DNA from 3 places in the Variovorax sp. GW821-FHT10C12 genome. Region 3 is predicted to be linked to each of the others. Evidence: predicted binding sites of a transcription regulator. Region 3 holds the regulator's gene; each other region holds the start of a gene.

Region 1 (9,692 bases), 410 kb from region 3:
TGGTCACGCGCGACCGCATCTCGGGCTGGGGCGGCATCGACCCGCGCACCGGCACCGTCATCGAGACGCGCCACGAACTGCGCGGCCAGAGCTTCGCGGGCAAGGTGCTGGTGTTTCCGGGGGCCAAGGGCTCGTCGGGTTGGTCGGCGATGTTCCACATGACGCGGCTCATGAACTCGGCGCCCGCGGCGTTCCTGTTCAACGAGATGACGACCAAGATGGCGCTCGGCGCCGTGGTCACGCACTCGCCCTCGATGACCGACTTCGAGCGCGACCCGCTCGCATGCATCGAGACCGGCGACTGGGTGCGCGTGGACGCCGACCGCGGCGTGATCGAGATCACCAAGAAGAACAACCACAAGACCGGAGACCGCCCATGACCCGCCCCCTGCGCAGCAACTTCCCGCGCGGCTCCTACCTCTGGTCGGTGCGCAATGCGCATTGGCGCGCGCTCGGCATTCCCGAGGAGGATTGCGAGAAGCCCAAGATCGCCATCGTCAACAGCTCCTCGGAACTGGCCGCCTGCTTCAGCCACCTCGACAAGGTGGCGGCGGAAATCAAGGCGGCGATCCGCGCGGCGGGCGGCGTGCCGTTCGAGATTCGCACGGCCGCGCCCAGCGACTTCATCACCGGCGCGGGCGCACGCGGCGCCTACATGCTCGGCGCGCGCGACCTCGTGACCAACGACATCGAAGTCGCGGTCGAAGGCGCGCAGCTCGACGGCATGGTCTGCCTCACCTCGTGCGACAAGACGGTGCCGGGGCAGCTCATGGCGGCCGCGCGGCTCAACATCCCGACATTGCTCGTGCCCTGCGGCTACCAGCCCAGCGGCGAGTACCGCGGCAAGCACATGGACATCGAGGAGGTGTTCATCGGCGCGATGCACGCGGTCACCGGCCACCTGCCGGTGGAAGAACTCGTGGGCATGAGCCGCGAGGCGATCCGCGGGCCGGGCGTATGCTCGGGCCTGGGCACGGCGAACTCGATGCACATCGTGTGCGAGGCGCTCGGCATGGCCTTGCCCGGCAGCGCGCCGGTGGCCGCGCTGAGCCCGAAGATGATGGACGACGTGCGTGCGGCAGGCACGCGCATCGTGCAGATGGTGCAGGACGATCTGAAGCCGCGCGACATCCTTTCGCCCGGCGCCTTTGCCAACGCGGTGCGCGCGGTGCTGTCGGTTGGCGGCTCGCTCAACACGGCCAAGCATCTGCAGGCCATATCGACCGAAGGCGAGTGCGGCGTCGACGTGTACGGCCTCTTCGAAAGCCTGGGCCCGACGACGCCGGTGCTGGCCGGTGTGCGGCCCATCGGCGAGCATTCGATCGAAGCCTTCGAGGCGGCGGGTGGTTGCCGCGCGCTGATGAAGCAGCTCGCGCCCTTGCTCGACACGGGCGCGCTCACGGTGACTGGCGGCACGGTCGCCGACAACCTGCGCAATGCCCAAGTGATGGATGCCGAGGTGATCCGCCCCATCGACCGCCCGGTCGCGCCGCTGCCGGCCATCGTGCTCTTGCGCGGCAACCTCGCGCCCGAGTCGGGCCTCATCAAGACCGGCATTGCCGAGCGCAAGGTACGGCGCTTCACCGGGCCGGCCGTGTGCTTCTGGACTTCGGACGCCGCCATCGCCGCGATCAAGAACCACGAGATCGTCCCCGGCCAGGTGGTCGTGATGCGCGGCGCCGGCGCATGCGGCGGGCCGGCCATGGGCGGTGGCGCATCGCGCGTGGTCTTCGCGGTCGATGGCGCGGGGCTCGGCGACCAGGTCGCGCTGCTGACCGACGGACATCTCTCGGGCCTGGTCTGCAAGGGGCTCGTGGTGGCCGAGGTGTCGCCCGAGGCGGCACTGGGCGGCCCGCTCGGCCTCGTGCGCGATGGCGATGTGATCACCATCGATCTGGACGCGCGCCGCCTCGACATCGCATTGACCGACGCCGAACTCGCCGCGCGCCGCGCCGACTGGCAGGCACCGCCGCCGGCCTTCGACACCGGCTGGCTGCAGCAGTACCGGCGCAACGTGAGTCCGCTGTCCAAGGGCGCCGTGCTCGTGCGCACGGAGCGGCCGCAGCCCGCCAGCTAGACCTTTTTTCCCCGGCCTTCGTCAACCGGTGCGAACCCCCGTTCGCACCCGGTGGCGCAGCCCTGCGCGCGATTCCAGAGTTTTTCAACCAAAGAGAAGAAGCAGGAGACAAAAAACCATGAAGAGAATCTTGATGTGGTCGGCCATCGGCCTTGCCAGCAGCGGCGCGGCGCATGCGCAATCGAGCGTCACGCTGTTCGGCGTGATGGACCTCGGCGTCCAGTACACGAAGGGCGAGGGCGGCGGCTCGATCAAGGCGCTGTCGAACGGCGGTCTCTCGACCAGCCGGATCGGCTTTCGCGGCACCGAAGACCTGGGCGGGGGCCTGCGCGCGGGCTTCTGGCTCGAAGGCAGCCTGAACCCCGACCTGGGCACCGGCCGGCCGAGCAACACCAACAACCAGACGAGCGGCGCGGGCCCGGCGGGACCGATCACCTTCGACCGCATGTCCTTCGTGAGCCTGTCGCACGATTCGCTGGGCGAAGTGCGGCTGGGCCACGACTTCATTCCCACGCACTACAACAGCATCTACTTCGACCCCTTCAACGCCAACGGCGTGGCGCGCGCGGGCAACCTCACCTTCGCGGGCGCGGGCACCGGGCCGCTGCCCACGGCCATCACCGGCAGCAACACCGTGAGCTACTGGCTGCCGGCCAAGCTGGGCGGCTTCTACGGCATGGCGATGATCGGCACCGGCGAGAACAACGCCACCGCACCGAACCGCGACGACGGCAACTTCGGCGGCGCGCGCTTCGGTTTCGCCTCGGGCGCATTCGACATCGCGGCGGCCGTGACGCGCTCGCACTTCAACGCCACCTCCACCATCGGCAACTACACGCACGCCAACATCGGCGGCTCGTGGGATGCGGGTTTTGCGAAGTTCTTCGCGCTCTACAACAAGGTGACGGTGAAGCTCGCGGCCGGCACGGTGCGCAAGAACACCGTCGAGATCGGCGCGCACATCCCGGCCTTCGAGGTCGGGCGCATCCGCGTGAGCTACGCCTACCTGGACGACCGCAGCGACGAGAGCCTGCGCAACGCCAACGGCATGCCGCGCAACCGCGACGACGCGCGCCAGTTCGGCATCGGCTACGTGCACAACCTCTCCCGGCGCACCGCGCTGTACGGCACCTACGCGCGGTTGATGAACAGCGGGCAGGCGCGCTACGTGGTGAGCGGCGGCGTGGCGCCGGCGGGCGGGATGCGCTCGTCGGGCTGGGAGTTCGGCGTGCGGCACCTCTTCTGAACAAGGAGGTTTTCATGCGACGCAGAACCTTGACTCTCGCGGCCCTCGCCGCCACGGCACTGCCCGGCGCGGCGGCCTGGAGCGCCGACGCGTACCCGAACAAGCCGCTGAAGCTGATCGTCGGCTTCGCCGCGGGCGGCGGTGCCGATTCGCTCACGCGCATCATCGCGGAGGGGCTGTCGCGACAGCTCGGCCAGCAGGTGATCGTGGAGAACCGCCCCGGCGCCGACGGCGTGCTCGCGGCGCAGGCCACCTCGTCGGCCAGGCCCGACGGCTACACGCTGCTGATGGGCACCAACACCGCGATGGTCGCCGCGCCCACGCTGCGGCCGACCTCGCCCTACGACCCGTTCAAGGCCTTCACGCCGATCAGCTCGGCGGGGCAGTTCTCGATGTTCCTCGTGGTGCCGGCCAGCCTGCCGGTGAAGAGCGTGAACGAGCTGCTGGCGCTCGTGGCGTCGAAGCCCGGGGCGCTCAACTCGGCCTCGAGCAACAGCGCCTCGGAGCTCGCGATGCTGCAGTTGCTGGGCGAGCGCAAGGTGGTCAACGCGCGCTACAAGGGCGACATGCAGGCCATGACCGACCTGCTGGGCGGGCAGATCCAGATGATGTTCACCACCGGCACGTTGGCGCCGGGCTTCGTGAAGGAAGGGCGCATCCGCGCGCTGGTCACGCTGCTGCCGCAACGCAGCGGCTTGCTGCCCGATGTGCCGACGGGCGGCGAACTGGGGCTGGGCAAGCTCACCATCACGCCGTGGGCCGGCTTCTTCGGGCCGCCGGGGCTGCCGAAGGAGATCACCGACAGGCTCTCGCAGGAGTTGCAGAACACGCTCAAGCGGCCCGACGTGCATGCGCAACTGGTGCAGCAGGGCTTCGAGGGCTACGGCATGAGCCCCGCGAAGTTCGCCGAGTTCTTCCGCACGCAGTACGACGCCTTCGGCGCGACCGTGCGGGAGCACAACGTCAAGTTCGAATAGAAGAGGCCTCGCGGCGCCAGAAGGCGGCATCGGGGAAGGTGCCGGCGCCGGCCGCGGCGTTGTCCGTCATGTGCTCCGCGCGGCCCGTGCCCGGGATCGTGCAGGTCACGGCCGGATGGCTCAGCACGAACTTCAGCAGCACCTGCGCCCAGCTCGTGCAGCCGATCTCGCCGGCCCAGGCCGGCAGCGGCTTGTCGCGCAGGCGCCGCAGCAAGCCGCCACCGCCGAAGGGCATGTTGACGATCACCGCCACGCCGCGCTCGGCCGCGAGCGGCAGCAGGCGCTGTTCGGCATCGCGCGCATCGAGCGAGTAGTTGATCTGCACAAAGTCGAGCTTCTCGGCGCGCAGCACCGCTTCGACCTCGTCGTAGGCCGAGGCGGTGTAGTGGGTGATGCCGATGTAGCGCACGCGGCCTTTCTCTTTCCAGCCGCGCAGCGTGGCGAGGTGGGTGCGCCAGTCGACGAGGTTGTGCACCTGCATCAGGTCGATCTCTTTCGTGCGAAGCCGAGTGAACGACTGTTCCATCTGCGCGATGCCCGCCTCGCGGCCCGAGGTCCAGACCTTGGTCGCGAGGAAGGGCTTCGTGCCCGGCTTCGCTGCGGCCAGCAGTTCGCCGGTGGTTGCCTCGGAGCGGCCGTACATCGGCGAGCTGTCGATCACCGTGCCGCCGGCCGCGAAGAGCGCGTCGAGCACGCCGGGCAGGCGCTGGTATTCGTCGGTGCCGGGGCGCTGGTCGAAGCCGATCCAGGTGCCGCAGCCGACGACCGGCAGGGCTTCCTTCGTGGAGGGAATGGGGCGGGTGGTCATCTGCATCGCGGGCCTGCGGGGTGGCTGCTGGGCGAAGGAGGGGAGCGCGGCACCTGCGCACAGGGCTGCGCCCAGTCGGAGCAACCGGGCGCGCGTGAGGGCGTAAGGGTGTGCGTTCGTGAGGGGCGTCGTCACGAACGAAATTCTGCGCCCGCCATGCCGGCGGGCGGAAGGGCTCAGCGCAGGTAGCGCCCGTCGGCCTTGAGCATCGAGAGCTCCGAGAAGGTCAGCCCGCGGTGCTCGCCGGGCCGGTACGACACGGCGATGCCGCCGAGGTCCAGCGTCTTGAACGACTCCAGGCCCTTCTGCAGCGACTCGGGCGTGGGGTTGGCGCCCGCGCGCTTCAGGCCCTCGACCATGACCTTGGCCGTGACGTAGCCCTCCAGGCTCGCGTAGCTGAATTCGGTCATGCCGATCTTCTTCATCGCCGCCTGGTACTCGGCAATCACCGGCATCGCGCTGTTCCACGGGTAGGGCACGACCTGCGAGATGACCACGCCGGCCGCGTCCTTCTTGATGTCCTGGAACAGCTTTTGCCCATTCAGGAAGGAGAACGAATAGAAGGCCGTCTCGCCGCCGGTCGCGCGGTAGGCCGCGATGAACTTCGCCGCCACGTCGTTGGTGGCCGACAGCACCACGGCCTTGGGCTTGAGCTTGGCCAGTTCGGCGGCGCGGTCGGCCGCGTCGGAACCGTCGTTCTTGATGGCCACGCTGCCGACCATCTTGTCGCCGCGTTCGGCAATGAACTTCTGCGTGCTCTCCATCGCCGAGCGCGCGCCGGGGTTGTCGTTGTGCGCGAAGGCGATGCGCGACAGGCCGATGGTGAACAGGTGGTTCACGATGCGGCTGTATTCCTCGTCGAAGCTGATGCGCACCGGAAAGCCGAACTCGCTGAACTTCACCACCGGGCCCGCGCCCGTGTAGGGGCCGACGACGGGAATCTTCAGCTCGTTGGCCGCCTTCAGTGCGCCGACCGCCGACGAGGTGCCGATGGGCATCAGCACGCCCACGGCGCCGTCGCGCGCGAAGGTCTTGACGTTCTCGGCGCCCTTGGCGGGGTCGTAGGCGTCGTCGAGCTGGCGCAGCTCGACCGGCCGGCCGTTGACGCCGCCGCTCGCGTTCAGCGCGGTGAACATGGCACGGATGCCCACCAGCGGCTCGGTCGACAGCGACGCGAGCGGGCCGGTCTGCACGTAGGTCTGGCCGATCAGGAGCGGCTTGGCGGGCTGGGCCGAGGCGGGCGCCCCTGCGAAGACGAGGGCGGCGAGGGCCAGAAGCCGCAGGTGAATCTTTTTGTGTCTCATGGTCACTAATTGTTAATAAACCGATCTTAAGGCGCGGGCCTTCGCAGGTAAATCGATCGCTGGTTGCGACCTGAGAAATACTGTATAAAAATACAGTTAACAACTGCAATCATGGGCCTCCCTTTCCTCGACTCCTTTTCCACCGCCGCGGGCCGCGGCGTCTGGCATGCCGACGAACTCGGCCTGGCCGACGCGCAGGTCGTGGCCACCGGGCATGCCGCGCTCGACGCCGAGCTGCCCGGCGGCGGCTGGCCCGTGGGCGCGATGACGGAGCTGCTGCAGGCCACGCCCGAGGCCCATGTCTGGCGCCTGCTGCTGCCCGCGCTGGCGCAGGCCGTGGAAGCGCGCGGCGGGCCGGTGGTGCTGGTCGGCGCGCCCTACGAACCCTGCGGCGCCGCGCTGGCGGCGCAGGGCTTGCCGGTGGAGGCGCTGATGTGCGTGCGCAGCGACGCCCCGGCCGCGCGGCTGTGGGCCTGCGAGCAGGCGCTGCGCTGCGCCGAGATCGCCGCCGTCGTCGCCTGGCTGCCGCAGGCCCGCGTGGGCGAGCTGCGGCGGCTGCAGCTGGCCGCCGCGCAGCACGAGGTGCTGCTGTTCGTGTGCCGGCCCGAGTCGGTGGCGCTGTCGGCTTCGCCCGCGCGCCTGCGCCTGCGTGCCGAGCGCTGCCCGGACGATCCGGCGCAGATCGCGCTGCACCTGCTCAAGCGCCGGGGGCCGCCGCTGGCCGCGCCGGTGCGGGTGCCGGCGCGCAACGCCCGCATGAGCGCGCTGCTGGCCGCCGCCCGCGTGCGGCGCCAGCTGCGCCTGCCGCCGCCCGTGGCACCGGCCGCCGCGCCGTCGGCCACGGTGGTGCGCATCGACGCATGGAAAGGAGGCCCGGATGCACTGGATCGCCTTGCAGTGGTCGTCTGAGTCCGAAGAAGCCGACGCCCCCGACATGCCCCCGCCCGAGGCCCTGGGCTGGTGGGCGCTGCAGTTCACGCCGCACGTCGCCTGGCAGGACGAGGCGCTGATGCTCGAGGTTTCGGCCTGCGAGCGCCTGTGGGGCGGTCGCGCACCGCTGATGCGCCAGCTGCTGGCCCTCAACCCCGCGCCCGACGCGCGCATGCGCGGCGCGCAGGGCGCCACCAGCCTGATCGCGCTGGCGCGGCTGCGCCTGTTCGCGCGCAACGAGCACCGGCCCGCCGAAGTGCCGGCCGGCCTGCCGCTGGACACGCTGACGGCCGCGCAAGGCCACCTCGACCTGCTCGCGCGCCTGGGCTGCCGCACCTGGGGCGAGGTGGCCGCCTTGCCGCGTGGCGGCCTCACGCGGCGCTTCGGCACCGGGCTGCGCGAGGCGCTCGACATCGCCTGGGGCCTGCGCCCCGAAAGCCACGCCTGGCTCACGCTGCCCGACGTGTTCGAGCAGAAGCTCGAACTGCCCGCGCTGGCCGAGACCGGGCCCGAACTCATGTGGTCGGCCAACCGCCTGCTCTCGGCGCTGCAGATCTGGCTGCGCGCCCGCCAGCGCGGCGCGCGTGCGCTCGAGCTGCAGTGGACGCTCGACCTGCGGCGCCTCAACGGCGTGACCCTGCCGCCGCACCAGCAGCTCACCGTGCGCACGGCCGAGCCCACGCAGGACATGGCGCACCTGCGCCGCCTGCTGTCCGAAAAACTCGCGCTCACCACGCTGGCCGCGCCCGCGAGCTGGCTGAAGCTGCGCACGCTCGAAACCGATCCGCTGGCCGGCGCCAGCACCAGCTTCCTGCCGGAAGACAACCGCAAGGGCGACAAGCTGCACGAGATGGTCGAACGGCTCAGCGTGCGGCTCGGCGCCGACCAGGTGGTGGTGCCGCTCGCGCAGGCCGACCACCGGCCGGAGCGCCAGCAGCGGTGGCGGCCCGCGCTGCAGAAAGAGAAAACGCCTGCACCCGACAAGGCCCGCCAGGACGCCGCCTCGCAGCCCGATGCGATCTATCCGCCCTGGCTGCTGCCCGAGCCCTTGCGGCTCGAGATGGACGGCGAGCGCCCGTGCTACTGCGGGCCGCTGCGCAAGCTGGTCGGGCCGCAGCGCGTCGAGGCCGGCTGGTGGGGCGGCGAAGAAGACGGCGGCCAGCCCGCGATGCGCGACTACTACGTGGCCGAAAGCCCCGAGGCCGGCCTGGTGTGGATCTTTCGCGAGCGGCCCGCCGCGCGCTTTTCGTCGGGCGAGGTGCGCTGGTATCTGCAAGGCTTCTATGCCTGACCTGAGCGGCAAGGAAGAGCGCAAGCGCCAGCCTGCCAAGGTGCATGTGCTGCCGCAGCGGCAGAAGCCGGTGCCGGGGTTGCCCGACTACGCCGAGCTGCACTGCCTCACGAACTTCAGCTTCCAGCGCGGCGCATCGATGCCCGAGGGCATGGTGGAGCGCGCCTATCACCTGGGCTACTCGGCGCTGGCGATCACCGATGAATGCTCGGTGGCGGGCATCGTGCGTGCCTATGTCGCATTGCGTGATCTGCCTGCGAAGCTCGACGCGTACGAGCGCGAGCACCCGGATGAACCACCGATCCCGCGCAACCCCGCCTTCCGCCTGCTGTTCGGCAGCGAATTCCACTTCGAGCGCTTCAAGCTCGTGGTGATCGCGAACGACACCGAAGGCTGGGGCAACCTCTGCGAGTTCATCACCGCTGCGCGCAACACCGAATTGCCCAAGGGCGAGTACCGCGTGAGCTGGGAGGGCAGCGACGTGGCTTCGCTGCAGGACTGCCAGGTGCTCTTCGTGCCGCACCGTCCGCCGGGTGGTATGCCGGATGCAGCCTCCTTGCAGGAAGACCTGGCAGCGGCCAAGGCGCTGTACGGCGACAGCCTCTGGCTGGCCGTGGAGCTGTTCAACGAGTTCGACGACGACCTGTGGTTCGTCACGCTGATGCAGGCGGGCGAGCAGACGGGCGTGCCGCTCGTGGCGGCCGGTGACGTGCACATGCACGTGCGTGCCTGCAAGCCGCTGCACGACGTGTTGACGGCCGTGCGCGAGGGCAAGACCGTCGCCGAGTGCGGCTTTGCGCTGCAGTCGAATGCGGAGCGGCACCTGCGCCAGCGGGTGCGGCTGGCGGCGCTTTATCTGCCCGACATGCTGGCGAACACGCTGGTGGTGGCCGGGCGGTGCAGGTTCGATCCGAAGGTGATTCGCGACAACTACAAGTACCCGCTCGAAACCGTGGGCAGCAGCGAGACACCCTTGCAGACGCTGGTGCGCAAGACCTGGGAAGGGGCGGCCGTGCGCTACCCGGACGGCATTACCGACAAGGTGCGCGGGCAGGTAGA
Region 2 (9,692 bases), 970 kb from region 3:
GGCGGTGGAAGAAAGCACCTGGGGCATCGACATGGCCGACAGCGCCGGCAAGCTGCAGCCGATGGAGCGCGCACAGAGCCAGGCCACCGCGCAGGGCTACGCCGTGCCGCTGGACACGCTGGCGGCGGGCACGCCGCTGACCGTGCGCCACTTGGTCCGCTTCTCGCAGCGCGGCACCTTCAAGCTGCCGCCGGCGCGCCTGCTGCGCATGTACGAGCCCGAAGCCAAGGCCTTCGAAGGCAACGGCCGCTGGGCCGGTGTCGAAGTGCGCTGAAGACGCGAACGGCAAGGCCTTCATGAAAGCGGCACGGGTGTTCTCGCGACTGGCTGCGACTGGCGCCAGTGCGGTCGCGCTTGCCGCCGCGCTGGCCCTGCCCGCTCTCGCGGCGGCACCGTCCAAGGTTCAACCGCGCATGGCCTGGCTCACCGACGAAGGCATGGTCGCGCTCGAACGCACGCCGCAAGGCACGACTGCGCGCCTTCCCGCATCGGATACCTTGCAGGCCCCGCTGGGCAGCGTGTGGAAGCTCTTCGTCTACAGCTACCTGAGCGTCAACGCCACGCAGGAGCCGACCTACCGCTGCGCCAGCGCGCAGCGCCGCACCGACGACGAGTACTGCTGCGACCCCGGCGCCAGCATCGGGCGCGCGCAGGCGCTGGCCCAATCCTGCGGCCCCTACTTCGAGCCCGCGCGCCTCGGCATCCATGCCGCCGACTGGGCACGCTTCTGGCGCGACCACGACGCCCCCGCCTGGCTGCTGCGCCTGGACGCGATGCAGCCCGACACGCGGGTGCCGGTGTCCGAGCTGCTGGCCGCGCTGCGGCAGGTGCCCGCGTCCGCGCGCACGGCCGCGCGCCAGGCCCTGCAGCCCGTCACGGTGCGCGACGACGAGGTGCTCGCCGCGCTCGGCGGCGGGCCGCGCCTGAAGACCTGGTCATGGCGCGAAGGCACACAGCCCGTCGGCGGCGCCGCGGGCTGGCTGGCCGACGGCACGCCCTTCTGGTTCGGGGATGCCGGCACCAGCCGCAGTGCGCTGCGCGCCGACGCGACATGGATGGCCGCACAGTGGGCCGCCCATGGCCTGGCCACGCCCGTGCCGGACGGCGCGGCCGTCAGCGCGCAGCCCTGCATCGCGGTCGATTTCTTCCAGCGCTACCCGATCACCAGCGTGCAGCGCGCGGTTGCCGGCAACACCACCGCCGCACCGGCCGGCCCGTTGCGCGGGCGCTACCGCATCGCGTTCCAGAACGGCTCGCAGCTGGTGATGGAAGCCGTGCCGGCCCAGGTGCTGCGCTACGGCGCGGACGGCCCGCGCATCGCCGCGCGCCTGCCGCTGGAAGACTACGTGGCGCGCGTGCTCGATCGCGAAGGCGATGCACGCGAAACCGAAGCCGCCCGCGCCCTCGCCGTGGCGGCGCGCACCTACGTGCTGCAGAACGCCACCGAAACCGGCGGCTGCCGCCAGATCGCCGACGACAGCCGCACGCAGCGCGTGAGCCCCAACCCGCCGAGCGCGTCGGCGCGTGCCGTGGCCGCTTTCACCGAGGGCCTGGTGGTCGACGGACAGGCGGTGCGCTACCACGGCGACCAGGCCTCGCCCGGCGTCATGTCGTGGCAGGCCGCGGTCGCCGCGGGGCGCCAGGGGCAGCCTTTTGCCGCCATCCTGCGCACGGCGTACCCGCGCGGCAGCCTGGCGTCGTTCCGGGCCGAGGCCGATTGCACGCCCCTGCCGCAGGCGCAGCAATGGCTGGCCGAACGCCAGCAGCGCTGGCGCCGCGTGCTGCGCGCCGAGGCCGGCTTCCAGCCCGTGGACGACACGCTGCGTGTGTGCCAGCTCGCCATGGGCGTGCCCCATTCCGACCAGCGGCGGCTGGTGATCCGGGTGCGCGAGTGGCACAGCCGCGAAGGCCGCGTCTCGCTCATCCACGAATACCTGCACCTGGCCTTCCGCGACCATCCGCACGGACAGGACGAAACCTTCATCGAACGGCTTGCGCAGCAACTGGCAGACTCATGAACCACTCTTTTCTGGCGCACCGCGCCGCCTTCGCGGCCATCGGCCTGCTCTCTTGCCTTGCCGGCGTCGCAGCACACGCCCAGACCACGCTCGACACGCCGCGCGGCGGCTGGCGCAACGCCCCGGCCCGGCAGCAGGACTTCGTGCAGGAAGTGCACTACCCGGCCAGCAGCGTGAACGCCAACGGGCGCTCCGAGGCCTCGCTGATCCGTGGCCGCATCGCGGCCACGCCCAAGACAAAGGACACGGCCCCGCGCACGCCCGCGCGCCTCATCGTGGACGGCATCGCCATTCCGCTGCTGACCGACGAGAAGGGCAATTTCGCGCGGCCCTGGTCGTTCGGCAGCGGCAGCCACGGCGTGGAAGTGCGTTCGCCCAACGGCGAGGTGGCGCGCTCCCAGTTCTACGAGACGCAGGCCAGCCGCGTGCCCGTGAAGCTGCGTGTCGTGCTCAGCTGGGACAGCGACAGCACCGACCTCGACCTGCACGTGGTCTCGCCCGACGGCCAGCATGTGTTCTACGGCGCCCGCGTGGCACCGAACGGCGGCGCGCTGGACGTGGACGTGACGACCGGCTTCGGCCCCGAGATCTTCGCCACGCCCAGCCCGGTGCAGGGGGCGTACCACGTGTTCGTGAACTACTTCGGCGCGGGCGAACAGCGCGAGGAGGTCACGACCGCGCAGGTGGCGATCCTGCAGGACGAGGGCACGCCCAAGGAAAAGCAGCAGGTCTTTCGCGTGCCGCTGCGCAAGCCCGGCGAGCTGACGCTGGTGCATTCATTCCTCGTTCCCTGAACGGGGAGAGAACGCCGCATCGCGGCGACACGGGCACGCCCGGAACGGGAGATCAGCCCGCGGCCAGCCAGTCCGTCGTCTGCCCGACCAGCACTCCCAGCGGCACCGTCGCATCCACCGCCAGCACGCCCGCCTCGCCGACCGGCGATTCGAGCGTGGCGAACTGGTTGGCCACAAGGCTGGCCGGGAACATGTGCAGGCCAGCGCCCGCGCGCGCGGCCACGCGGCGCTCGGCCTCGGCGCGGTCGATCTGCATGAACACGAAGCGCAGGCCCGGCGCGGCGGCGCGCAGCTGGTCGCGGTAGCTGCGCTTGAGCGCGGAGCAGGTCATCACGGCGCCCTGCGGCGCGTCGGCCAGGGCGCGGCCCAAGGTGGCCAGCCAGCCGGTGCGGTCGGCGTCGGTGAGCGCGATGCCGCGGCTCATCTTGTCGACGTTCGCGGGCGGGTGGTGGTCGTCGCCCTCGATCAGCGGCAGCCCGAACGCGGTGGCCAGCGCCGCGCCCATGCTGGACTTGCCGCAGCCCGAAACCCCCATCACCACGAGCCAGACCCTGTTCATGCGCGCCCTTGACCTTGTTTGAAGCAGCCGATGCCGAATGCGTGCCGAGGCCGGCACGGCCACGAATCTACCGCGTCTGCGCGGTGTTCAGAACAGGCTGCCCTGCCCCACGGCGCCGGGCGGGCGGAACGCACCGGTGTCCAGCGCAATCCGCTCGCGGTTGAAGCCCAGCCGGTGCGTCGCCTTCTGGAAGCGCTGGTGGATCAGGTCGGCCCACAGGCCGCTGCCCTTCATGCGCGTGGCGAAGTCGGCGTCGTAGTCCTTGCCGCCGCGCATCTCGTGGATGCGCGCCATCACGCGCTCGGCGCGCTGCGGGTAGTGCAGCTCGAGCCATTCCTTGAAGAGCGGCGCCACCTCCCACGGCAGGCGCACCACGGTATAGAAGGCGCTGCGCGCACCGGCCTCCCAGGCGGCTTCGAGCACCTGTTCCATGTCCTCGGTGATGAACGGAATCTGCGGCGCCACGCTCACGCCCACCGGCACGCCAGCCTCGGCCAGGGTGCGGATGGTTCGCAGCCGCCGGTGCGGCGCGGCGGCGCGCGGCTCGAGCTTGCGCGCCAGTTCGCCGTCGAGCGTGGTGATCGTGACGTACACGGCCGCGAGCCGGTCGGCGGCCATGGGCGCGATCAGGTCGAGGTCGCGCTCGACCGCGCTCGACTTGGTGATGAGCGCGAACGGATGCCGCACCTCGCTCAGCAGCTCGATCACGCCGCGCGTGAGCCGCAGCTCACGCTCGATGGGCTGGTAGCAGTCGGTGGCGGTGCCGATGGCGAGGTTGCTGGGGCGGTAGCCCTTGCGCCCGAGTTCGGCGCGCAGCACTTCCACGAGGTTGCGCTTGGCGATGAGCTTGGTCTCGAAGTCGAGGCCGGGCGAGAGGTTCAGGTAGCTGTGCGTGGGTCGCGCAAAGCAGTAGATGCAGCCGTGCTCGCAGCCGCGGTAGGGGTTGAGCGAACGGTCGAACGGGATATCGGGCGACTCGTTGCTGCTGAGCACCGACTTCACGTCTTCGAAGCGCACCTCGGTGGCCAGCGGCAGCAGTTCGGCGGCTTCGGCCTCGCCCTCTTCCAGCGTGCCCCAGCCGTCGTCGAAGGCGTTGCGCTCGTCCTTGGAGAACCGGTGCGCGAGCCGCGTGGCCGCGCCTCGGCCCTTGATGATGTGGATGGGAACCTGGGCGGCGGGCATGGCGAGTCCTTGGAAGGAAACAGGAAACAAGGCTAACAACTGTTTATTCATACAGTATTTCACTTTTGATCCCGGCATGCACAGTTTTTTATTTCTGCATTGACAGAAATTCAGGAATTCCTAAACTCGGCGCCATGGAACTCACCGACATTCAACGCAAGTTCGTCCTGCACTGGGGCGAGATGGGCTCCATGTGGGGCGTGAACCGCACGGTCTCGCAGATCCACGCCCTGCTCTTCGCGCACGGCAAGCCGATGCACGCCGAAGAGCTGTCGGAAACCCTGGGCGTGGCCCGCTCCAACGTCAGCAACAGCCTGAAGGAACTGCAGGCCTGGAACCTCGTGCGCGTCACCCACACGCTGGGCGACCGGCGTGACTACTTCGAGACCAGCGTCGACGTGTGGGAGCTGTTCCGCACCGTGGTGCGCGAGCGCAAGGAGCGCGAGTTCGACCCCACCATCCGCGTGCTGCGCGAGATCGTTTCCAGCCCCGATTTCCAGAAGGAGCCGCCCGACGCGCAAGACCGCATCCGCTCCACCATGGACCTCATGACCAAGCTCGCCACCTGGGCCGACGAAATGCTGCGGCTGTCGCCCGGCACGCTCGACAAGGTGCTCACGCTCGGCGCCAGCGTGCAGAAGTTCGTGCGCGGCGACACCGCACCGCCACCCGCCCCTCCTGGCGCCGGCAAGGGCGACGACCCCGACGCACACCACGCCAGCCTGCCCATGATCTGAGAAAGGCCGCATCTTTTTTTGCCTTCTTATTTCTGTTTTGACTGAAATATCGAGAACCAAAAGCACCATGCCCCGCTTCGCCCCCGCCACCTACCCGCTCACCGTCTATTTCGACGCCACCTGCCCGCTGTGCACGGCCGAAATGGGCGCTATGCAAGCGCGCGACGCCGCGAAGCGGCTGCGCCTGATCGACTGCTCGCCCGCCGGTTTCGCAAGCGGCCCGGCGCCGCGCGAGGCGCTGATGCGTTCGCTGCACGCGGTCGATGCCGCGGGCCGGCTGCGCGTGGGCGTCGACGCCATCCGCGCCTGCCGCGCCGCGGTGGGCCTGCCGGCCGGCGGCGCGGTGCTCGACCTGCCGGTGGTCGGCCGGCTGGCCGACCGCGCGTATGCGGTGCTGGCCCGCAACCGCTACCGGCTGCCGCGCTGGCTGGTCCTGCGGCTCGCGGGGCACGGTGCGATCGCGCCGGCCAGTTGTGCCGACGACCACTGCAAGCTCTAAAGAAACTCACGCTGTCACACATCACCCGCTCACGCCTGAAGGAGTTTTCGATGCCCGACGTCTTCCAGCCCGACTTCCGCCTGCCCGGCACCGCACGGCCTGCGCCGCCTGCCGTCGAAGGCCACGTGAGCCGCGAGGACACGCAGGACTACTTCACCGAGGTCGCCGACGACTACCGCGCCTGGAGCCCCAGCTACAACATGCACTTCGGCTTCTGGCGCCTGGGCCTGAACCCGCTGCGGCGCGAAGGCATGCTGATCGAGATGAACCGCACCGTCGGCCGCGCACTGCGGCTCGACACGGCCACACCCGGCCCGCGCTGCGTGCTCGACCTGGGCTGCGGCGCCGGCGCCACCTCGCGCACGCTGGTCGGCGACGACCCCGCGCTGCATGCCGTCACCGTGACCAACGTGCCGGTGCAGAACGGCATCGCCGCGCGGCTCGACGCCCGTGCCGGCGTGGCCGACCGCGTCGCGCACGTCGAAGCCGACTACACCCGCACCGGACTGCCCGCCGCCCAGGCCGACGGTGCCTGGGCGCTCGAAAGCGCCTGCTACGCCGAGGGCACCGCCAAGGCCGACTTCGTGCGCGAGGCCGCGCGGCTGCTCAAGCCCGGCGCGCGGCTGGTGGTGGTCGACGGCTTCCTGCTGCGCCGCCGGCCGGGCCGCCTCGCGGGCTGGCTGCACCGCCTGTGGGCCGACAGCTGGGCCGTGCCCACGCTGGCGGTGCGCGAAGACTTCACGGCCGCGCTGCGCGCGCACGGCTTCGAGGACATCGCGTTCACCTCGCTGCGCTGGCGCGTGGCGCCGAGCGCGCTGCACATCCCCGTGCTGGCCACCCGCTTCACGCTGGCCGAACTGTGGAAGGCGCGCGGCAGGCTCAGCCCCTGGCGCCGCAAGCACATCGTGGCCAGCTACTGCGCGCTCGCGCTGGGCATGTTCTGGCGCGACTTCGACTACGCCATGGTGACGGCCCGGCGCAGCGCCAGCTGAGACCCACAAGAAGAGGAGAAGCGATGTCCATGCGCACCGAGCCCGAAGAAAGCAAACTCGCCGCCCTGCCAGCCAACGATGAAGTGCCGGCCCCCAAGCCCGTGCGCGGCATGCCCTTCGGCTGGTTCTGGCCCATGTTCGCCGGCGCGGCGATCGCGTTCGTGCTGCGCATCGTCTTCGGCGGTGGCCCCGGCCAGCCCTTCTCGGCCATGCTGGGCTCCTTCGTCCATTTCGCGCCCGCGGCGTGCGGCGCGGTCACGGTGTACATGGCCGAGCGCATCGAGCGACGCAGCTGGGGCTACTACCTCTGGGCGCCGTGGGTGGCCACCGCGCTGTTCGTCGGCGGCACGCTGATGGTGTTCATCGAGGGCATCATCTGCGCCGCCTTCATCGTGCCGCTGTTCGCGGTGATGGGCAGCGTCGGCGGACTGGCCATGGGCATCGTGTGCCGCATCACCAACTGGCCCAAGCCCGCGCTCTACAGCTTTGCCCTGGTGCCGCTGCTGCTCGGCGGCATCGAGCCGCAATGGCCCAACCCGGACCAGTTCTCGAACACCTCGCGCACGCTCTTCATCGCGGCACCGGCCGGGCGCGTGTGGCACGAGCTCAACGCCGCGCGCGACATCCGCCCCAGCGAAGTCGGCGACGCGTGGGCCTACCGCGCCGGCGTGCCGATGCCGGTGTCGGGCGTGACCGTCGACACGCCCGAGGGCCGCGTGCGCCAGGTGCAGTGGCAGAAGAACGTGCATTTCGAAGAGATCGTCACCGAGTGGCAGCCCGATCGCCTGCTGAAGTGGCGCTTCCGCTTCACGCCCGACTCCTTCCCCTCCGGCGCGCTCGACGACCACGTGATGATCGGCGGCCAGTATTTCGACCTGCGCGACGCCACCTACACCCTGACCCCGCGCGACGGCGGCACCGAGCTGCGCGTCGCGGTGTCGTGGCGGCTGAGCACGCGCTTCAACTGGTATGCGGACCCGGTCATGCAGTTCCTGCTGGGCGACGCCTCCGAGAACATCCTGCGCTTCTACAAGGCGCGCAGCGAAGCCCCCCAGGCGGTGGCGGGATGAGCGCGCCGCCCGTCTTCCAGCAGGCGCTCGGCGCCGCATGGGACCGGCTCGGCGACGTGATTCGCCGGCACTACACGATGGCGCCGTTCTCCGACGACTACGTCTGCGTGCGCGGCGCGATGAGCGAGGTCTGGCACGCCCCCTGGGCCGCGCTGCTGATGCCCTTCGGCCGGCTGTTCGGCGCGCTGGTTCCGCACCAGGGTACCCACGTGCCGATCGAGGTGCACTACCGCTGCCGCCCCGACAACGCCCACCTCTACTGGGACCGCGTCTTCCACTTCCCGGGCAGGCCGCCTTTTCATTTCCGCTCGCACATGGAACACGACGCGGCGCAAGGCAGCGAGGTGATCGAATACGTGCGCTTCGGCATCGGCATGCGCCTGGCGGTGAGCGCGGAAGACGGCGCGCTGGTGTTTCGCGACCGGGGCTACATCTGGCGCGTCGCGGGGCTGCGCATTCCGCTGCCACTGGGCCTCTTTCTGGGCACCGCCTACGTCGAGGAGCGGCCCGATCCGTCCGACCCCGACCACTTCACGATGAAGATGCTGCTGCGCCACCGCTGGTTCGGCGATGTGTTTCGCTACAGCGGACGCTTCCGCCTCGGTTCACAATGAGCCCACCATGCCGCGCCGCCCCGAAAACCTCTACGCCCAGTACCACGCCCACATCTACTTCGCCCCCGCCACACTGGCGCAGGCGCGCGAGCTCAGCGAGCGCGCCGGCCGCGAGCTGATGGTGGTGGTGGGCCGGGTGCACGAACGCCTGGTCGGCCCGCACCCGCACTGGAGCTGCCAGCTCGCCTTCGACGCCGCCGAGTTCGACGAGGTCATCGGCTGGCTCGACGCCAACCGCAACGGCCTGGACGTGTTCGTGCACGGCGTGACCGGCGACGACTTCGCGGACCACACGGCGCATGCGATGTGGCTGGGCGAAGAGAGCGCGCTCGACCTGCGGATGTTCCGGCGATAGCAGAAAAGAAGCCTCCTGTCCTCCCGAGAACATCTGACGGCCCGCTGTTCTCAAAGCGCCCGACGCGGCGCATCATCGTTGTGGCCTCCGCACCGCTCGCTCGAAGCGTCAGGCGAGAAGGTCGCCAACGAGGAGGATCACCATGGTTTCGTTGCGACGGATCGGCACCCGCGGGGTGCTGCTGGGTTTTGCGTGCCTGCTCTCGGCATGCTCGACGCTGGAGAGCATGTCCCGGCTCAAGTCCGGTCCCGGCGTCGACATTGCACCCACCGAAGTGGCGGCGTTTGCGCGAGACCAGGCCCTGGTACAGACCACACTGCGATCACTGGCCTTGCAAGGCAGTGCGGCCAACAGCACCGCGGACTGGGACCAGATCATCGAAGCCGGCATGGGCTACGCCGACTCTCGCTGCGAGGCCTACATGCAGTCGCTGTTTCGCTTGAACCGCAACCGCCACACCGTCGTCGCGGAAATTGGCCTGCTCGGGGGCGCGGCGGCAGGCCTCATGGCCGCGGCCAAATCCGCGGCCAAGGACGTCTCGATGGTCGCCATCGCCTTCGGCCTCGCGGGCTCGTCGGTGGACACGCTCAGCAGCAACCTGCTGTATGACCTCGATCCGTCGTCGGTGCGCGCCCTGGTGAAGGAGCTTCAAAGCAAGTTTCGCCAGGCCAACCCGAAGGGCTATACCAACTGGCCGGCGGCTTCCGCCGTGATCCGCAGCTACTCGGTGCTGTGCGTTCCCGCCAACATCGAAGCCGAGGTCAACCTCTCGGTCAAGAAGGCGGTCCCCGGCACTACCGCGGCCGACCCCGCCAAGGGGCAGCCGCCCTCCGTGACCAACGCGATCCCCGCCGCGGCGCCCAGCGGCCGCT
Region 3 (9,692 bases):
GCGGGGCCGGCAAGACACCGGTCGTGATGGCCGTCGTGTGCCATCTTCAGGCGCGCGGGCTGCGCGTGGGCGTGGTGTCGCGGGGCTATGGCCGGCGTACAGACGACTGCCGCGAAGTCCTGCCCGACAGCGATCCGCAGGACATCGGCGACGAGCCCGCGCTGATCCACCATGCCACCGGCGCGCCCGTCTTCGTGGCCCGGCAGCGCATCGAGGCCGCACGCGCCCTGCTCGAACAGCACCCGGCCACCCAAATCATCGTCAGCGACGACGGCCTTCAGCACCTGGCGCTGGCGCGCGACATCGAGATCTGCGTGTTCGACGACCGCGGTATCGGCAACGGCTGGCTGTTGCCCGCCGGCCCCCTGCGCGAGCCGTGGCCGCGCCATTGCGACCTGCTGCTGCACAGCGGCGAGCGGCCCGCCTTCGCCGATGGCTACACCGCCACCCGCGAACTGGCGCCGTACGCCCTCGCGAAGGATGGCCGCCGCATCCCGCTCGACACGCTCGCCGGCCAGCCCGTGATCGCGCTTGCTGCCATCGCCCGGCCGCAAGCCTTCTTCACGATGCTGCACGCACGTGGCCTGACGCTCGCAGACACCCTCGCGCTGCCCGACCACCACGACTTCACCGGCTGGCAACGCCCGGCCGGCTCCGCCCTGCCGCTTGTCTGCACGGAGAAAGACGCCGTCAAGCTCTGGCATCAGGCGCCCGACGCGCTCGCCGTGCCGCTGCACTTCGAACCCTCGCCGGCGTTCTTCGCCGCCCTCGACGCGAAGCTATCATCGCTCGATGGATACCAAGCTGCTTGAACTGCTCGTCTGCCCCGTCACCAAGGGCCCGCTGACCTGGAACGCCGAGAAGCAGGAACTCTGCTCGCGCAGTGCGCGACTCGCCTACCCGGTGCGCGACGGCATCCCGGTGCTGCTCGAGAACGAGGCCCGCACGCTGTCCGACGAAGAGCTGGGCCTGTGAGCTTCACCGTTCTGGTGCCGGCCCGGCTGGCTTCGACGCGACTTCCCAACAAACCGCTGGCCGACATCGCCGGCCTGCCGATGGTCGTGCGCGTGGCGCAACGCGCCCGCCAGTCCGGCGCCCTTCGCGTGGTGGTGGCCGGCGACGACGCCGCCATCATCGAAGCCTGCAAGGCGCACGGTGTCGAGGCCCTGCTGACCCGCCAGGACCACGCCAGCGGCACCGACCGCTTGGCCGAAGCCTGCGAACAACTCGGGCTCGATGGCGACGCGATCGTCGTCAACGTGCAGGGCGACGAGCCGCTGATCGACCCCGCGCTGATCGACGCCGTCGCCGCCACGCTGGCCGCGCGCCCGCAGGCCGCCATGAGCACCGCCGTCCACGCGATCGATTCGCTGGCCGACTTCATGAACCCGAACGTCGTGAAGGCCGTGCTCGACGCACAAGGTCATGCGCTCTATTTCAGCCGCGCACCGATCCCCTGGTGGCGCGACGGTTCTTCGGGCGGTGCGGCGCCCACGGTGCTGCCCAGCCCCGCACCGCTGCGCCATATCGGCATCTACGGCTATCGCGCGGGCTTCGTGCGGCAATTTCCGTTGCTGTCGCCAGCACCCGTCGAAGCCACCGAAGCGCTCGAACAGCTGCGCGCGCTGTGGCACGGGCACCGCATCGCGGTGCATGTGAGCGATGTCGCCCCGGGCCCCGGGATCGACACGCCCGAAGACCTGGCGCGCGTGCGCGCGGTCTTCGCAGCCGGCTCGCCTGCGTGAACTGCCCGCCGTCCCCGAGGGAACGGCGGCAATTTGTCACGGGCACGCATGCTATCCTCGACGCAATTCCGCCTCGGCGCGCCTGAGGGCGCGCATGGGGCGCGACACAAAATCTAAGAACCTTCCGAGGACACCATGAGACTTATTTTGCTGGGCGCGCCCGGAGCAGGCAAAGGCACGCAAGCGACCTTCATCTGCCAGAAATACGGCATTCCCCAAATTTCGACCGGCGACATGTTGCGCGCCGCCGTCAAGGCAGGCACCCCCCTCGGGCTGCAGGCCAAGACGATCATGGATTCGGGTGCACTGGTCAGCGACGACCTGATCATCAACCTCGTGAAGGAACGCATCGCGCAGCCCGACTGCAACGGCGGCTTCCTGTTCGATGGCTTCCCGCGCACCATTCCGCAAGCCGACGCCATGAAGGCGGCCGGCGTCAAGCTCGACTACGTGCTCGAGATCGATGTGCCCTTCGGCGACATCATCGAACGCATGAGCGGTCGTCGCTCGCACCCGGCATCGGGCCGCACCTACCACGTCAAGTTCAATCCGCCGAAGGTGGAAGGCAAGGACGACGTGACCGGTGAAGAGCTGATCCAGCGCGAAGACGACAAGGAAGAGACCGTGCGCAAGCGGCTCGACGTCTATAGCCAGCAGACCCGTCCGCTGGTCGACTACTACTCGGCCTGGGCCAAGGCCGATCCGGCCGCCGCGCCGAAGTACCGCGCCATCCAGGGCGTGGGCACGGTCGACGAGATCACGCAGCGCGCGCTTGCCGCATTGAACAGCTGATCCGTCAGCCTTCTTAGCCGCCCTCCGACTCTGGCAGGGCAGCCACTCCCAACAGTTCCAGCACCAGCGCGACCCGCGCCTTCACCGGCGTGAGTGCACCCGCATCCCGCAGCCCATCCCCGGGTTTCGGCAGGATGCGTCCGTTCGTGCAGCGCGTGGCGCGCAGCACCGCCACGCCGGCGGCCTGCGCCTTCAGCGCCGCAGCTTCCAGCGCGTGGTGCACCGTGCCGTTGCCGGTCGCGGCCACGACCAGTCCGCGCAAGGGTTCAGCCGACGGAAGCAGGAGCGCCTCGACGATCGCACCGCTCGCACCCGCGTGGCTCATGACGATCTCGACGCAGGGCCACGGCTTCGCCACGGCCGCCAGCCGCGCCGCATCGAACGGCGCCCCCTGCGGCCACGCGCGAACGCGCCGCACCTCACCCTCTTCCACATACCCGACAGGCCCCGCATCGCCCGACGCGAAGGCATCGAGGCGATAGGTGTGCACCTTCTGCACATCGAGGCCGCTGTGGACCGTGCCCGCGCAGACCACCGTCACGCCCCGCGCGCCAGGCGTCGAAGCCAGCACGAGCGCGTCGCGCACGTTCTGCGGACCATCAGGCGACAGGGCCGTCGCCGGACGCATCGCACACGTCAGCACCACCGGCTTGGCGGGCGCCAGCACGGCGTGCAGGAAGAAGGCGGTTTCCTCCAGCGTGTCGGTGCCGTGCGTGACCACGATGCCCGCCACGTCGGGCTGCGCCAGCCAGTGCGCACAGCGCGCGGCCAGCTGGCGCCAGGTGTCGGCGTCCATGTCCTTGCTGTCGAGCTGCGCGACCTGCTCCGCCACCAGCGTCACGCCGGCCGGCGCCTCGATGCCGCCCAGCAGGTCCGCCACCCCCACCTGCCCGGCGGTGTAGCCGATGTTGTCGCCGCTGCTGGCAGCCTTGCCGGCAATGGTGCCGCCGGTGCCCAGCACCACCACGCGGCGCGTCTCGGACGAAGAGGAATGAGTCATGGCTTGTCAACTTTTGAAAACTGGTTAAAAATACAGGTACTGGATATCTAGCCAGTGCCGCAAGGAAACCACTATGCAGTTCGCAGTGAAGCTTACCGCCCGCCAGCAGCAGATCCTGGACCTGATCCAGGCCGCCATCGCACGCACCGGCGCGCCACCCACGCGCGCCGAAATCGCCAACGAGCTGGGCTTCAAGTCGGCCAACGCCGCCGAAGAGCACCTGCAGGCGCTGGCCCGCAAGGGCGTCATCGAGCTCGTCAGCGGCACCTCGCGCGGCATCCGCCTCAAGGGCGATGCGCTGCGCTCGCTACACGAAACGCGCCACCGCGAAGGCAACCAGTTCTCGCTCTCGCTGCCCGGCATGGCCCAGCTCGCGCTGCCGCTCATCGGCCGTGTGGCGGCGGGTTCGCCCATCCTCGCGCAAGAGCACGTCGACCAGACCTACTACGTCGAGAACACGCTGTTCCAGCGCCAGCCCGACTACCTGCTCAAGGTGCGCGGCATGTCCATGCGCGACGCCGGCATCATGGACGGCGACCTGCTCGCCGTGCAGGCCACCAAGGAAGCACGCAACGGCCAGATCGTGGTGGCCCGCCTCGGCGAAGAAGTCACCGTGAAGCGCCTGAAGCGCAACAAACAGGTGATCGAGCTGCACGCCGAAAACCCCGACTACCCGACCATCATCGTCCAGCCCGGCGAGCCCTTCGAAATCGAAGGCCTCGCGGTCGGCCTCATCCGCAACACCATGCTGATGTAGGTCTCGGGCCTGCTGCCAACGGCAGCAGCACCTCATCCGGCCGCGACAGGTGGCGGGCGTATGGCGTGAAGTCGCCATCACCCTGTTGCGGCCGATTCAAGAAATCCTGCCTGTGTTCAACCTCATACTTTTTTGGAGTTCACATGGGAATCGCCCTCCTCGCCATCGCCGACCTCTGGTCGCCCCTGCAATCGCTGGCGACCCGCTGGATGCCCGCCCGCCGCCCGTCGCACGGTGACAGCAGCGACGCTGCAGCCGGTCTGCGCTACGTGGCCATTCGCCCGGCCTGCACGGCACGCACCGCCGGCGGCCCGGCGCCGGCCACATCGCCATCCGCCGCCGCGACACCCGCCCGCCCGCTGCGCGTGGTCCGTGTGGTCGATCGGCAAGGCTCGCAGCGCGGCTGCGCCAACCGGGTCGTGATTTCCGGCCGCATGGCCGACGTGTGCGCCGAACTCGACCGGCTCGCCGCTCTGGAAGCTGCGGAAACCGGGAGCGGCACGCCCCGCCCCAGCCACCTGCACTGAGAAGGTGCGAACGAGCCCGCCGTGCCTGCGCGCCCCGCACGCGCATGGCGGATTCACCCCCAACGGCCTGAAACAGGCCTCCCGGGCGCCATCTGGCACGGGGTATCCAAACGTTCACACGTGCGACGTGCCGATGCTGCGAGGCACAATGGCATGCCATGAACATTGTGATCCTCGACGATTACCAGGACGCCGTGCGCAAGCTGCAGTGCGCCGCCAAACTGGACGCCTATGCCGCCAAGGTCTACACCAACACGGTCAAGGGCATCGGCCAACTGTCGGTTCGCCTCAAGGATGCGGACGTCATCGTGCTCATCCGCGAGCGCAGCCAGATCTCTCGCCAACTGATCGAGAAGCTGCCCAAGCTCAAGCTGATTTCCCAAACCGGCCGCGTCGGCGGCCACATCGACGTCACGGCCTGCACCGAACGCGGTGTGGCGGTGGCCGAAGGCTCGGGCTCGCCGCAGGCGCCCGCCGAACTCACCTGGGCGCTGATCATGGCGGCCATGCGCCGCCTGCCGCAGTACATCAGCAACCTCAAGCACGGGGCCTGGCAGCAGTCGGGCCTCAAGTCGGCGTCGATGCCGCCGAATTTCGGCGTGGGCTCGGTGCTCAAGGGCAAGACGCTGTGCATCTGGGGCTACGGCCGCATCGGCCAGCTGGTGGCCCGCTACGGGCAGGCCTTCGGCATGCAGGTCGTGATCTGGGGCCGCGAGGCCAGCTGCGCCAAGGCGCGCTCCGACGGCTTCCAGGTGGCACAGAGCCGTCACGAATTCTTTGCCGCGGCCGACGTGTTGTCGGTGCACCTGCGGCTCAACGAGGACACCCAGGGCCTCGTCAAGCTCGAAGACCTCTCCCGCATGAAGCCGACGGCGCTGTTCGTCAACACGTCGCGCGCCGAGCTGGTGGAGGCCGATGCCCTGCTGGCCGCACTCAACCGCGGGCGCCCCGGACTGGCCGCCATCGACGTGTTCGAGAGCGAGCCGCCGCTGCAGGGCCATGCGCTGCTGCGCCTCGAAAACTGTATCTGCACGCCGCACATCGGCTACGTGGAGCAGGAAAGCTACGAGAGCTACTTCGGCCAGGCGTTCGACAACGTCGTGAGCTACATCAACGGCAACCCCACGAACATCGTGAATCCCGGCGCGCTGCAGGTTCGCCGGTGAGTTCATGAGCCGGCCCGCGCCGCAGCGAGGCGCGCTCTGGGCGCTGCTGGCCGGCAATTTCGTGATCGGCACGGGCGTGATGGTCGTGCCCGGCACCCTCAATGAAATCAGCGTCTCGCTGGCGATCCAGGTCGCCACGGCGGGCCAGCTGATCACTGCAGCCGCCTTCGTGATGTGCCTGGGCGCCCCGCTGCTGGCCGCTGCGGTCGCCGGCTGGGACCGCCGCAAGCTGCTCGCCCTCACCCTGCTCTGGTACGCCGCGTGGCACGTGGTTGCGGCGCTCATGCCCAGCTTCGGCGCACTGCTGCCGGTGCGCATGCTGACGGTGATCGCCCCCGCCATCTTCACGCCCCAGGCCGCGGCCTGCGCCGGCATGCTGGTGCCGCCCGAGCAGCGCGGGCGCGCCGTGACCTTCGTCTTTCTCGGCTGGTCGGTGGCCTCGGTGCTGGGCCTGCCGATCGGCGCGCTGATCGGCGGCCACCTGGGCTGGCGCATGGCCTTCATGGCCATCGCTGCGCTCAGTGTCGTGAGCGCCGCCTCGGTGTGGTTCACGCTGCCCAACGGCATCCGGCCCGCCGCGCTCACGGCCGCCGCCTGGTCGCGCGTGCTGCGCAGCCCGGTGCTGATGGGCATCGTGTCGGTCACGGCGCTGCAGGGTGTCGGCCAGTTCGTGCTGTTCAGCTATTTCGGCCCGCTGCTCAAGCAGGGCTTCGGCGCCGACGCCAACACGCTGAGCCTGATGTGGGCGCTGTTCGGCGCTTTCGGCCTGCTGGGCAACATGGTGGTCAGCCGCTACATCGACCGCGTCGGCGCCGGGCGCATGGTGTTGCTGACGACCGGGCTGATCGCGCTGAGCCTGCTGCTGTGGCCGCTGGCCAGCACGCTCGCATGGCTCGCGGTGGTGCTCGTGCCCTGGGGCCTGGGCTGCTTTGCCACCAATTCCTCGCAGCAGGCGCGCCTCGTGGGGCTGGCGCCCGCCCTGGCGCCGGGCTCGGTGGCGCTCAACAGCTCGGGCATCTACATCGGCCAGGCCCTGGGTGCGGCACTGGGCGGCTGGCTGCTGGCGAACGACGCCACCGAGTGGATGAGCCGGGTCGGTTTTGCACTGATGCTGCTGGCGATGGGCCTGAGCATCGCCATCGACCGCAGCCGCCGCCCGGCCTGATTCCGATGCCCCGCGTAACACCCGGGGCGCGGGCCTCCCGCGAGATTGCAAAATCGGAGCTTTCGTCCGCGCCGCGCACCCGCGCCGGCGCGGCCGCCCCGGACACCCACCAACCCATGAGAACCTTGATCCCATGACAGTGAACTACCCCCGAATCGGCGTGATCGGCGCCGGCGCCATGGGGCGCGGCATCGCGCAGATCGCCGCCCAGGCGGGCAGCGAAGTGCTGCTGCTCGACAGCTTCGCCGGCGCCGCCGAGCGTGGCCGCGAAGCCCTCGCCGCCCAATGGAACAAGCTGCACGAGAAGGGCAAGATCGACGCCCCCACGCGCGACGCCTACGTCGCCCGCGTGAAGGCAGTCGACGGCATGCAGGCGCTCGCAGGCTGCGACCTCGTGGTCGAGGCCGTGGTCGAGAACCTCGAGGTCAAGCGCACGCTGTTCCGCGAGCTCGAGGACGTGGTCGCGCCCACCGCCACGCTGGTCACCAACACCTCGTCGCTGTCGGTCACGGCCATCGCGGCCGGCCTGCAGCACCCCGCGCGCTTTGCGGGCTTTCACTTCTTCAACCCGGTGCCGCTGATGAAGGTGGTCGAGGTGGTGGCGGGCTTCAAGACCTCGCCCGAGGTCTGCCAGAAACTGGCCGGCTACGCGGCGCAGATGGGCCACAGCGCCGTGCAGGCGCAGGACACGCCCGGCTTCATCGTCAACCACGCGGGCCGCGGCTACGGCACCGAGGCGCTGCGCATCGTCGGCGAAGGCGTGGCCGACTTCGCCACCATCGACCGCATCCTCAAGGACCAGGCGGGCTTTCGCCTCGGCCCGTTCGAGCTGCTCGACCTCACGGCGCTCGACGTGTCGCACCCGGTGATGGAGTCGATCTACCACCAGTACTTCGAAGAGCCGCGCTTCCGCCCGAGCGTGATCACCGCGCAGCGCCTGGCCGCCGGCGCGCTGGGCCGCAAGACCGGCGAGGGCTTCTACCGCTACGACAACGGCGTGATGCAGCAGACACCCGAAGCACCGGCGCCGGTGATCGAAGGCACGCCCGCGGTCTGGGTGTCGCCGCGCGCCGCGCGCCGCGCCGAGCTGCTGCGCCTGGTGAACACGCTGGGCGCGCAGATCGACAGCGGCAGCGCTCCCGCACCGCAGTCGATCATCCTGGTCGCGCCGCTGGGCTTCGACGTGACGACGGTCGCGGCCGTCGAGCGGCTGGACGCCACGCGCACCGTCGGCATCGACATGCTCATCGACGACGTCGCCACCAAGCGCCGCGTGCTGGCCACCAACCCGGCCACGCGCCGCGACGTGCGCGACGCCGCGCACGCCCTCTTCGCGCGCGACGGCAAGGCCGTGAGCGTGATCCGCGACAGCGGCGGCTTCGTCACGCAGCGCGTGATCGGCGCCATCGTCAACATCGCCGCCGACATGTGCCAGCAGCGCGTGTGCACGCCGGCCGACCTCGAGACCGCCGTGCAGCTGGGGCTGGGCTACCCGCGCGGCCCGCTCGCCATGGGCAACCTGTACGGACCGACCAACATGCTCGAGGTGCTGTTCAACCTGCAGACCGTGTATGGCGACCCGCGCTATCGCCCGAGCCCGTGGCTGCGCCGCCGCGGCGCGCTGGGCCTGAGCCTGCTGCACGAAGAAGAATAAGCACGCACACCATGACCGCCGAACTCAAGAGCACCAGCGAAGGCAGCACCATGGTGCTGACCATCGTCAACCCGACCCAGCGCAATGCGCTGGGCCCCGAGATCTACGCCGCCGGCATCGAGGCGCTGAACGGCGCCGAGAGCAGCGACGAGATCCGCAGCGTCGTCATCGTGGGCGAAGGCGCCTGGTTCTGCGCCGGTGGCTCGCTGCAGCGGCTGCTGGCCAACCGCCAGCTCGACCGCTCCGTGCAGGCCGAGAGCATCGAGGGCCTGCACAACTGGATCGATTCGATCCGCACCTTCCCCAAGCCGGTCATCGCGGCCGTCGAAGGTGCGGCAGCCGGCGCCGGCTTCTCGCTCGCGCTGGCCTGCGACTTCGTCGTGGCCGCGCGCGACGCCGTGTTCGCGGCCTCGTACAGCAACGTGGCGCTCTCGCCCGACGGCGGCCTCAGCTGGCACCTCGGGCAGGCACTGCCGCGCCAGCTGGCAAGCGAATGGCTGATGAACGGCGAGCGCATCGAGGCCGCGCGCCTGCATGCCTTCGGCCTCGTCAACGAGCTCACCGACAGCGGGCAGGCGCTGGCCGGCGCGCTGGCCCTGGCCACCCGCCTGAACGCTCGCGCGCCGAACTCGCTGGCCAGCATCAAGGAGCTGCTGAGCGACGCGCGCGGCGCCACACTGGCGTCGCAGCTATCGCAGGAGCGCGATCATTTCGTGCGCAACCTGCACCACGCGAACGCGGGCATCGGCATTGCCGCGTTCCTCGACAAGACACCGCCTCGCTACGAGTGACGCCTGACGGCGTCGCTCCCGAGACACCCCACAGCTTTTCAGTCGCCGAGAGGACAGACCATGGACGACCCCATTCTTACCATCGAAGAACGTGA

What was found. The regulator LexA, encoded in region 3, represses DNA repair genes until DNA is damaged. The targets are predictions, from matches to a motif close to ACTGTATNNNNATACAGT.
Region 1: imuA (translesion DNA synthesis-associated protein ImuA) is a predicted target of LexA. The motif match lies at 6,492-6,509, and genes of this name have one in related genera.
Region 2: AC07OH_RS00810 (PA0069 family radical SAM protein) is a predicted target of LexA. The motif match lies at 4,592-4,609, and genes of this name have one in related genera.

The regions. Positions count from the first base shown of each region.
Region 1 covers NZ_JBWKNE010000001.1:731,867-741,558, forward strand. The annotation lists gene AC07OH_RS03445 (aconitase X swivel domain-containing protein) at 1-380, shown strand, start outside; gene ilvD (dihydroxy-acid dehydratase) at 377-2,077, shown strand; gene AC07OH_RS03455 (porin) at 2,196-3,323, shown strand; gene AC07OH_RS03460 (Bug family tripartite tricarboxylate transporter substrate binding protein) at 3,338-4,300, shown strand; gene AC07OH_RS03465 (aldo/keto reductase) at 4,287-5,114, opposite strand; gene AC07OH_RS03470 (ABC transporter substrate-binding protein) at 5,285-6,412, opposite strand; gene imuA (translesion DNA synthesis-associated protein ImuA) at 6,524-7,321, shown strand; gene AC07OH_RS03480 (Y-family DNA polymerase) at 7,290-8,633, shown strand; gene AC07OH_RS03485 (error-prone DNA polymerase) at 8,626-9,692, shown strand, end outside.
Region 2 covers NZ_JBWKNE010000001.1:172,480-182,171, reverse strand. The annotation lists gene AC07OH_RS00830 (MG2 domain-containing protein) at 1-274, shown strand, start outside; gene AC07OH_RS00825 (DUF2300 domain-containing protein) at 297-2,018, shown strand; gene AC07OH_RS00820 (YfaP family protein) at 2,015-2,812, shown strand; gene AC07OH_RS00815 (gluconokinase) at 2,865-3,371, opposite strand; gene AC07OH_RS00810 (PA0069 family radical SAM protein) at 3,459-4,553, opposite strand; gene AC07OH_RS00805 (GbsR/MarR family transcriptional regulator) at 4,688-5,290, shown strand; gene AC07OH_RS00800 (thiol-disulfide oxidoreductase DCC family protein) at 5,358-5,789, shown strand; gene AC07OH_RS00795 (SAM-dependent methyltransferase) at 5,840-6,781, shown strand; gene AC07OH_RS00790 (SRPBCC family protein) at 6,805-7,851, shown strand; gene AC07OH_RS00785 (DUF4166 domain-containing protein) at 7,848-8,465, shown strand; gene AC07OH_RS00780 (DOPA 4,5-dioxygenase family protein) at 8,473-8,820, shown strand; gene AC07OH_RS00775 (hypothetical protein) at 8,963-9,692, shown strand, end outside.
Region 3 covers NZ_JBWKNE010000001.1:1,140,441-1,150,132, reverse strand. The annotation lists gene lpxK (tetraacyldisaccharide 4'-kinase) at 1-812, shown strand, start outside; gene AC07OH_RS05525 (Trm112 family protein) at 793-975, shown strand; gene kdsB (3-deoxy-manno-octulosonate cytidylyltransferase) at 972-1,745, shown strand; gene adk (adenylate kinase) at 1,881-2,537, shown strand; gene AC07OH_RS05510 (asparaginase) at 2,551-3,537, opposite strand; gene lexA (transcriptional repressor LexA) at 3,611-4,294, shown strand; gene AC07OH_RS05500 (hypothetical protein) at 4,438-4,821, shown strand; gene AC07OH_RS05495 (D-2-hydroxyacid dehydrogenase family protein) at 4,980-5,987, shown strand; gene AC07OH_RS05490 (MFS transporter) at 5,992-7,152, shown strand; gene AC07OH_RS05485 (3-hydroxyacyl-CoA dehydrogenase) at 7,286-8,806, shown strand; gene AC07OH_RS05480 (oxepin-CoA hydrolase, alternative type) at 8,818-9,597, shown strand; gene AC07OH_RS05475 (Crp/Fnr family transcriptional regulator) at 9,658-9,692, shown strand, end outside.